Regions from separate parts of the Actinoplanes sp. NPDC004185 genome, predicted to be linked through region 1. Evidence: predicted binding sites of a transcription regulator. Region 1 holds the regulator's gene; each other region holds the start of a gene.

Evidence for each region. The regulator HrcA, encoded in region 1, represses chaperone genes, less so after heat shock. The targets are predictions, from matches to a motif close to GGTTNGCACNCTCNNNNNGAGNGTGCNAACC.
Region 2: groES (co-chaperone GroES) is a predicted target of HrcA. The motif match lies at 1,677-1,707, and genes of this name have one in related genera.
Region 3: groL (chaperonin GroEL) is a predicted target of HrcA. The motif match lies at 1,971-2,001, and genes of this name have one in related genera.

What each region holds. Positions count from the first base shown of each region.
Region 1 covers NZ_JBSGFR010000023.1:62,154-65,426, forward strand. Annotated here, with positions in the region: gene hemW (radical SAM family heme chaperone HemW) at 1-264, shown strand, start outside; gene ACWEOZ_RS23625 (DUF4870 domain-containing protein) at 305-1,039, opposite strand; gene hrcA (heat-inducible transcriptional repressor HrcA) at 1,219-2,241, shown strand; gene dnaJ (molecular chaperone DnaJ) at 2,285-3,273, shown strand, end outside.
Region 2 covers NZ_JBSGFR010000067.1:1,551-4,823, forward strand. Annotated here, with positions in the region: gene ybaK (Cys-tRNA(Pro) deacylase) at 1-426, opposite strand, end outside; gene ACWEOZ_RS40300 (class I SAM-dependent methyltransferase) at 438-1,604, opposite strand; gene groES (co-chaperone GroES) at 1,836-2,150, shown strand; gene groL (chaperonin GroEL) at 2,225-3,273, shown strand, end outside.
Region 3 covers NZ_JBSGFR010000018.1:147,872-151,144, reverse strand. Annotated here, with positions in the region: gene ACWEOZ_RS20335 (hypothetical protein) at 1-64, shown strand, start outside; gene groL (chaperonin GroEL) at 160-1,782, opposite strand; gene ACWEOZ_RS20325 (N-acetyltransferase family protein) at 2,124-2,642, shown strand; gene ACWEOZ_RS20320 (hypothetical protein) at 2,642-3,133, shown strand; gene ACWEOZ_RS20315 (GNAT family N-acetyltransferase) at 3,072-3,273, opposite strand, start outside.

The DNA.
Region 1 (3,273 bases):
AAGCGGGTGGAAGCGGGCCTGTCGCCCGGGCAGGGCCGGGAGATCCTGACCGATGCGGACCGCCACGTCGAGGACGTGATGTTGCGCGTACGGCTGCGCGACGGCCTGCCGCTGACCGCGCTGGACGCGACCGGGCTGACCGGCGCGGCCGGGGCGCTGGCCGACGGCCTGCTGGACCCGGCGGCGTACGAGGCCGGCCGGGTGGTCCTCACCCTGCGCGGCCGGCTGCTGGCCGACGCCGTGATCCGCGACCTGCTGCCGTGACGCCGATGGCGCCGGGCCGGAGCCCGGCGCCATCGAAGCGCTACTTGATGAGCGAGACCGTCATCGGGTAGTTGTACGGCTCGTTGTTGTTGGCCTTCACGCCGGCCACGATGCCGAAGATCGTGGCGATCGCCCAGGCCGCGATACCGACGAAGAAGCCGATCACGATGCAGGTCAGCACCCAGCCGACGATGGCGATGATCGACCAGAGGATCTGGAAGTTCAGCGCCTTGACCGCCTCGGCCCGCACGACCGGGGACTGGTTGCCCTTGGCCAGCAGCGCCACCAGCGGGGCGATCCAGCCGGAGCAGCCGCCGCCGAGGAACGCGCCCGCCGCGCCACCGAAGTGGGCGACAAGGATCCAGGTCTTGTCGTCGTTGCCCGGGGCGTAGCCGCCCGGCGGGTAACCACCGGGCTGCTGGCCGTAGGCGCCGGGAGCGCCGTACGGGGTGCCGCCGGGCGGCGGGCCGTAGCCACCGGCACCCGAGCCGGGCGGCGGGCCGTAGCCACCCGCACCGGAGCTCGGCGGCGGGCCGTAGCCACCCGCGCCCGAGCTGGGCGGCGGGCCGTAACCGCCGGCACCCGAGGTGGGCGGTGGGGTGCCGTAGGTCGGCGGCTGCTGCGGGGTGCCGTAGGTCGGCGGCTGCGGGGAGCCGTACGCCGGGGGCGGCGGCGGGGCCGATCCGGGGGTCGGATCGTTACCCGGATATGGGTTGAGCGGCGCGGTGGGATCCGAGGGATTGCCCTCACCGGGCGGACGCGGCGGTTCAGTCATGCGCACACGGTAGGACCGCACGTCGAACGTGGCGAGAGCAACACCCGGGTGACGTCGGAGAATAGACAGTCGGCTAAGTGGCCCAGGCCCGCACGGCTGATCATCGCGCGGCGGGCGCGGGCGACGTAGACTGGCACTCGACTTCGCGGAGTGCCAGCTGAGAGGTGGAGGGGTACGACATGAGTCTCGACGACCGCAAACTCGAAGTACTCCGCGCCATCGTCGAGGACTACGTCGCCACTCAGGAGCCGGTGGGCAGCAAAGCCCTGGTCGAGCGGCATCAGCTGGGCGTCTCACCGGCCACGGTCCGCAACGACATGGCCGTGCTGGAGGAGGAAGGCTACATCCGGCAGCCGCACACCAGTGCCGGCCGGGTGCCCACCGACGCCGGCTACCGGCTCTTCGTCGACCGGCTCTCCCGGGTCAAGGCCCTGAGCCCGGCCGAGCGCCGGGCCATCGAGCGCTTCCTGGTCGGCGCGGTCGACCTCGACGACGTGGTGCACCGCACGGTGCGCCTGCTCGCGCAGCTCACCCGCCAGGTCGCCGTCGTGCAGTATCCGAGCCTGGCCCGCTCCGCGGTGCGCCATCTGGAGCTGGTGCCGATCTCCACCACCCGGATCATGCTGGTGATGATCGCCGACACCGGCCGGGTCGAGCAGCGCCTGGTGGAGCTGCCCGGTCCGACCCCCGGCGACGACGTGCTCGACATGCGCCGCGTGATCAACGCCAAGCTCACCGGGCAGAAGCTGGCCGACACCCCGCCGCTGGTGCAGACGCTGGTCGACGAGTGCGCCCCGGAGAAGCGCACCACGATGGCCTGCGTCGCCTCGGTCCTGCTGGAGACTCTGGTGGAGCGCAGTGAGGAACGCCTCGCTCTGGCGGGCACGGCCAACCTCACCCGCGGCGGCGTGCTGGACTTCCAGGGTTCGCTGCGGCCGGTCCTGGAGGCGCTGGAGGAGGAGGTCATCCTCCTCAAGCTCATCGGTGAGGTGGAGCCGAGCACCACCCGGGTCCGCATCGGCGACGAGAACGAGATCGACAACCTGCGGGCGGCCTCGGTGGTCAGCACGGGCTACGGCCCGGGCGCGACCATCGTCGGTGGGCTCGGCGTGCTGGGGCCGACCCGGATGGATTACCCCGGCACCATCGCCACGGTACGAGCCGTGGCACGCTACGTTGGCGATTTGCTGGCACAAAACTGACGGAACCGCTCAGCGCTGGGCAGACATGAGGACTCGAACCCCTGTGGCCAAGGACTATTACGGAATTCTCGGGATCAGCCGGGAAGCCACCGACGACGAGATCAAGCGCGCTTACCGCAAGCTGGCCCGTCAATACCACCCGGACGTCAATCCCGACCCCGAGGCGCACGAGAAGTTCAAGGACATCAACGCGGCGTACGAGGTGCTCTCGGACGACCAGAAGCGGCAGATCGTCGACCTCGGCGGTGACCCGCTGGCTCCGGGCGGCGGCGGCGCGGGCGGACCGGGTGGCCCCGGCGGGGCGGGCCCGTTCGTCGGGTTCCAGGACATCATGGACGCCTTCTTCGGCACGGCCGCCGGCGGTGGCTCCCGAGGGCCACGGCCGCGCACCCGGCCGGGCGCCGACGCGATCCTGCGCCTGGAGCTCGACCTGGTCGAGACGGCGTTCGGCGTCGAGGCGCCGATCACGGTCGACACCGCGGTCCTGTGCACCCAGTGCTCCGGCGCGGGCACCGCACCCGGCACCCACCTGGCCACCTGTGAGACCTGTGGCGGCCGCGGTGAGGTCCAGTCCGTGCAGCGCACGTTCCTGGGCCAGGTCGTCTCGTCCCGCCCGTGCCAGGTCTGCCAGGGCCACGGCACGGTCATCCCGCAGCCCTGCCCGACCTGCGCCGGCGACGGCCGGATCCGCACCCGCCGCTCGCTGACCGTGAAGATCCCGGCCGGCGTCGAGGACGGCATGCGCATCCGCCTGGCCCAGCAGGGCGAGGTCGGCCCGGGCGGCGGCACGGCCGGCGACCTGTACGTGGAGATCCACGAACGCCCCCACGACGTCTACTCCCGCAAGGGCGACGACCTGCACTGCCGGGTGACGCTGCCGATGACGGCCGCCGCGCTCGGCACCCGGCTGACCATCAAGACGCTGGACAGCGAGGAGAACATCGAGGTCAAGCCGGGCACCCAGCCGGCCTCGACCTTGCGCATCCGGGGCAAGGGCGTGCCGCACCTGCGCGGGCAGGGCCGTGGTGAGCT
Region 2 (3,273 bases), on a different contig from region 1:
CAGGGACACCTGCAGGCCGCGGCGTCCGGCGGAGACGTACATCAGGGCCGACGCGAGCGCCGAGTCGTCGATCACCGTGGCCAGCCGTTTGCGCTGGCCCAGGGGGCTGATGCCGCCGCGGACATAGCCGCTGCTGCGCTCGGCGGCCACCCGGTCGGCCAGGACGGCCCGCTTGCCGCCGGCCGCGGCGGCCAGCGCCTTGAGATCAAGATCGCCGGTCACGGGCACGACGGCCACCGTCAGCGAGCCGTCGACCTCGGCGATCAAGGTCTTGAAGAGCACGGCCGGGTCGACACCGAGGGCCGCGGCGACCAGGGCGCCGTAGTGGGGGGCGTCCGGCGAGACGTCGTACGGGTGCAGCTCGTGCGCCACCTTCTGCGCGGTGAGCAGCACAGTGGCCGGGGTACCGGCAGCCTTCTTCGCCACGATCAAGCAGGCTAGCGGCAGAGCAGCACGGTCGGCGCGCCTGCCACCCGGGTCAGCACCAGTGACGCCCCCGCGCTGCCGCTGAGCCGCAGATCCTTGCGCAACTGCTCCGGCTCCAGCGCCGAACCCCGCTTGCGGATCTCCAACCGGCCGATGCCCCGGTCGCGCAGCAGGGTCCGCAGCCGCTTCAACGAGAACGGCAGCACGTCGGTGATCTCGAGCCGCCGGCCGAACACCGTGTCGGCGGGCGCGTCGGTGTACACGTACGCGATCTCCGGGTCGGCGATCCGGCCCCCGACCGACGCGGCGAACTCGGCGACCAGGTGCGAGCGGACCACGGCCGGGTCCGGGTCGTACAGGAAGGCGCCGACCGTCCCGACCGGCGCGGCCTCGACGCCCGACCCGGTCAGCTCGGCCCCGCCGGGCAGCAGCACGGCACGCCGGGCGCATTGCGCGAGCGGCCCGCACCAGAAGGCGGCCTCCACCAGGTCGCCGTCGACGCTCACCCACTCGCCCTCGGCGCCGGCCGGCAGCAGCGCGTGGTCGATGCCGGGCGCCAGCTTCAGGACCGTGCGCGGCACCCGTTCGGGCAGCGTGGCGATGAAGTCCCAGGACGGCGACCAGGACCGCGGATCCATCACCCGGCCGCGACCGGCCCGGCGCCGCGCCGGATCGGCGAAGACCGCGTCGAACTGCTCCACCGGCACGGTCGTCGCGTCCGCGCACTCCACGGTCACCAGCCCGGCGAGCCCGGCGGCCTCGGCGTTGGCGGCGGCCAGGGCGGCGGTGAGCGGGTCCGCGTCGACCGCGTGGACCCGGATGCCCCGGCGGGCCGCGGCCAGGGCGTCCGAGCCCAGGCCGCAGCCCAGATCGGCCAGGCTGCGCACCCCGGCCGCCGCGAGCCGGGCCGCCCGCCGGTCGGCGACCACCGCCCGGGTCGCCTGCTCCAGCCCCGGGCGGGTGAAAAGCATCGTGGCGGCGGCGGCCCCGAACTTCGCCGAGCCGCGCCGGCGCAGGTCGGTCTGGGTGAGGGCGGCGGAGGCCAGCCCGGGGGAGACCCCGCGGGCGCGCAGGGCGGTGGCGGCGGCCAGCGGCTCGCCGCCGGCGACGTCGGCGGCGGCCGCCAGGGCGGCAGACCCTTCGGCGGTACGCAGGGCAGCGAGCAGTTCGAGGTCCACGGCGAGTCATTCTGCTAGGAGGTGACGTGCTGGCACTCTGGTTGACGGAGTGCTAGTTCCGGCATAATCTCCGATTAGCACTCTCAACCTGAGGGTGCCAGCGCGCGCCCCATCCGGGATGCGCGCCTGCACCAGGCGGACCGGCACCCGCGACGACGGCCCCGCCCGGTGGCATGAGGCATCAGCCCGGCCTGTCCACTGGCCGGCGACAACACCTGTACCCAGGAGGGTATGCCCGTGACTACCGCGACAAAGGTTGCGATCAAGCCGCTCGAGGACCGCATCGTGGTCCAGGCGAACGAGGCCGAGACCACGACGGCGTCGGGCATCGTGATCCCCGACACCGCCAAGGAGAAGCCGCAGGAGGGCACCGTCCTCGCCGTCGGCCCCGGCCGGATCGACGACAAGGGCAACCGCGTTCCGATCGACGTGCAGGTCGGCGACACCGTTCTGTACTCGAAGTACGGCGGCACCGAGGTCAAGTACGCCGGCGAGGAGTACCTGGTGCTCTCCGCCCGCGACGTCCTCGCGGTCATCGAGAAGTAAGACCTAACCGACAGTGCTGACCGCCCTGGCCCGGCTCTCCGGTCCAGGGCGCCGGTGCGTTGAAGGGACCATAAATGGCGAAGATCCTCAGTTTCTCTGACGACGCCCGGCACCTGCTGGAGCACGGCGTCAACACGCTCGCCGACACGGTCAAGGTCACCCTCGGGCCGCGCGGCCGCAACGTCGTCCTCGACAAGAAGTTCGGCGCTCCCACGATCACCAACGACGGTGTCACCATCGCCAAGGAGATCGAGCTCAGCGACCCGTACGAGAACCTCGGCGCGCAGCTGGTCAAGGAGGTGGCGACCAAGACCAACGACGTCGCCGGCGACGGGACCACCACCGCCACCGTGCTCGCCCAGGCGCTGGTCAAGGAAGGCCTGCGCAACGTGACCGCGGGCGCCAACCCCATCGCGCTCAAGAAGGGCATGGACCTGGCCGCCGAGGCCGTCTCCAAGGCCCTGCTGGAGAAGGCGGTCGAGGTCGGCGACCACAAGGCGATCGCCAACGTCGCCACCATCTCGGCCCAGGACGCCACCATCGGCGAGCTCATCGCCGAGGCGATGGACCGGGTCGGCCGCGACGGTGTCATCACCGTCGAGGAGGGCTCCGCGCTGAGCACCGAGCTCGACGTCACCGAAGGTCTGCAGTTCGACAAGGGCTTCATCTCCCCGAACTTCGTGACCGACGCCGAGTCGCAGGAGGCCGTTCTCGAGGACGCGTACCTCCTCATCACCACCCAGAAGATCTCCAGCGTCGAGGAGATGCTGCCGCTGCTGGAGAAGGTCCTGCAGGGCGGCAAGCCGCTGCTCATCGTGGCCGAGGACGTCGACGGCCAGGCGCTGAGCACCCTCGTGGTGAACGCCCTGCGCAAGACCTTCAAGGTCGCCGCCGTGAAGGCTCCCGGCTTCGGGGACCGCCGCAAGGCGATGCTGCAGGACCTGGCCATCGCGACCGGTGGCGAGCTCATCGCCCCCGAACTCGGCTACAAGCTCGACCAGGTCACCCTCGACATGCTGGGCACCGCCCGGCGCGTCGTGGTCGACAAGGAGAACACGACCATCGTCGACGGTGGCGGCCGCAAGGCCGAGATCGACGACCGGGTCGCGCAGATCCGCAAGGA
Region 3 (3,273 bases), on a different contig from region 1:
CAGGCGCAGCCGCGTCGCGGCGCAAGCCGTGCGCGATGCCGCGCCGGCCAGCCGACCTTCGTGAGATAGCCGGCGATCTGGACCACAACCGGCTTGGGGGCAACCAAAGACGGGCCGCCCGAAAACCGGGCGACCCGCCTCTGAAGGAAAGCGAAGGACTTAGAAGTCCATGTCCCCGCCACCCGGAGCACCGGCCGGAGCCGGGTTCTTCTCCGGCTTGTCCGCCACGACAGCCTCGGTCGTGAGGAACAGCGCGGCGATCGACGCGGCGTTCTGCAGCGCCGAGCGGGTGACCTTGGCCGGGTCGATGATGCCCGCGGCCAGCAGGTCGACGTACTCGCCGTTGGCGGCGTTCAGGCCGTGACCCGCTTCGAGGTTGCGGACCTTCTCCACCACGACGCCGCCCTCGAGGCCGGCGTTGACGGCGATCTGGCGCAGCGGCGCGTCGAGCGCGACCTTGACGATGTTCGCGCCGGTGGCCTCGTCGCCGACCAGGTCGAGCTTGTCGAACGCGGTCTTGCCGGCCTGCACGAGCGCCACACCGCCGCCGGGGACGATGCCCTCTTCGACGGCCGCCTTCGCGTTGCGGACGGCGTCCTCGATGCGGTGCTTGCGCTCCTTGAGCTCGACCTCGGTGGCCGCGCCGACCTTGATGACCGCGACGCCGCCGGCCAGCTTGGCCAGGCGCTCCTGCAGCTTCTCGCGGTCGTAGTCGGAGTCCGACTTCTCGATCTCGGCGCGGATCTGGTTGACCCGGCCCTGGATCTGCTCGGCGTTGCCGGCACCGTCGACGATGGTCGTCTCGTCCTTGGTGATGACCACCTTGCGGGCCTGGCCCAGCAGGCTCAGGTCGGCGGCGTCGAGCTTGAGGCCGACCTCTTCGCTGATGACCGTGCCACCGGTGAGGATGGCGATGTCGTCGAGCATGGCCTTGCGGCGGTCACCGAAGCCCGGGGCCTTGACGGCGACGGACTTGAAGGTGCCACGGACCTTGTTGACGACCAGGGTGGCCAGGGCCTCGCCCTCGACGTCCTCGGCGATGATGATGAGCGGCTTGCCGCCCTGCATGACCTTCTCGAGGACGGGGAGCAGGTCCTTGACCGCGGAGATCTTGCTGTTCGCGATGAGGATGTACGGGTCGTCGAAGACGGCCTCCATACGCTCGGCGTCGGTCATGAAGTACGCCGAGATGTAGCCCTTGTCGAAGCGCATGCCCTCGGTGAGCTCCAGCTCGAGCCCGAAGGTGTTGCTCTCCTCGACGGTGATGACGCCTTCCTTGCCGACCTTGTCCATGGCCTCGGCGATGATCTCGCCGACCGTGGAGTCACCGGCGGAGATGGAGGCGGTGGAGGCGATCTGCTCCTTGGTCTCCACGTCCTTGGCGAGCTTGCTCAGCTCGTCGGAGACGGCGGAGACGGCGGCCTCGATGCCCCGCTTGAGGGCCATCGGGTTGGCGCCGGCCGCGACGTTGCGCAGGCCCTCGCGAACCAGGGCCTGGGCCAGGACGGTCGCCGTCGTCGTGCCGTCGCCGGCCACGTCGTCGGTCTTCTTGGCGACCTCCTTGACCAGCTCGGCGCCGATCTTCTCGAAGGTGCCCTCGAGCTCGATCTCCTTGGCGATCGACACACCATCGTTGGTGATGGTGGGAGCGCCCCACTTCTTCTCGAGCACGACGTTGCGGCCCTTGGGGCCGAGCGTCACCTTGACGGCGTCGGCGAGCTGGTTCATACCACTCTCGAGGCCGCGACGAGCTTCCTCGTCAAATGCGATGATCTTGGCCATACGGCTTTGTCCTCCTGGACATTCGCGGCGCCGGGCCGGTCCGGCCCGCTTTCCGCACGTTGAGAACCATGCGGACGTCACCACCTGGCGATGTGACGTCCTCAGGCCGAGCCGGATAGCCCGCGACGACCGGTCCCGTGCCCCGGCACCGATGGCGGTGCCGCAGCCGTGACCCCACCGTCCCGACCTGCTGGCACTCACATGGCGCGAGTGCCAATCACTTGTTTAGCACTCTGCTGGGGCGAGTGCAAGCAGAACGGACCGCCCGCACGGGTGCCCGCGGCGGTCACATATCGGCGTCCGACTTGCCCCCACCTGGGCGACGAGGTAGGCAGAGCATCATGACCAGCACTGTCGCGCCCACCATGACCGTGCACCGGGTCACTCCCGCCGACGCGGGCCGGATGCGTGCGCTGCGGCTGGAGATGCTGGCCGACAGCCCGCTCGCCTTCCTGGAGACCCTGGCCCAGGCCGCGGCCCGGCCGCACGCCGACTACCGGCGCCGGATCGTGCAGGCGTCCACCGGCGGCCAGCTGGCCCAGTTCGTGGCCGATCCCGGGGGCCGGCTGATCGGCCACGCGGGCGGCACGGTGCTGCCGGAGGATCCGCGCGCGACGGTCGTCTTCGCGGTCTACATCACACCGCCCCAGCGCGGCCGGGGGGTGCTGCGCGAGCTGGTCGAGGCGGTGGCCGAGTGGTCGGTGGCGATGGGCCGCGGTGAGCTGATGCTCGAGGTCGTGGTCGGCAACGACCGGGCGGTCCGGGCGTACGAGCGGCTGGGCTTCGAGGACACCGGCGTACGGGTGCCGCACCCGGTCGTCCCGGGTCTGCTGGAGTTGCAGATGCGCCGGCGGGCCTGATGGGCGCCAGGTGGCCCCTGGCCCGCACCGTGCTGACCGCAGTGAACGGCACCACGCTGGTCGGCCTGGGCATCGCCGCGCTGACGGGCGCCAAGGTGCGCCGCGGCCCCGGCGGCATCCTGATCGCGGAGGGCTACCGCCGCAAGGCGCCCCCGGCGACCTGCTTCACCATCGGCTCGGTGATCATCACCCGGCGTACGGCCGAGTGGCTGCTGGACGAGAGCCGCGCCGCGCTGCTGGCCCACGAGAGCCGGCACGCCGGGCAGTACGCGCTGCTGGGTCCGCTGTTCTGGCCGGCGTACTGGCTGTCCTGCGGCTATTCGTGGGCGATGACCGGCACCTACGGCACGCGCAACGCCTTCGAGCGGCACGCGGGCCTGGAGCACGGCGGTTACCGGGTGGCTCCGCTGCGGCCGGGGCTGCGCCGGTTCAGACGGTCAGCTGCCACTGGGTCCAGCGATCCACCGGCCGGAAGCCCATCGCCCGGTTGATCCGGAGCATGTGCTCGTTCTCCTCGGCGTTGGAGGTGTCGATCGCCCGCAGGCCGGGGCGGGCCGTACGCGCGTACCGCAGGTTGTGGTTCTTGATCGTCAGCCCGAGGCCGTGTCCGCGGTGGTCCGGGTCGACGATG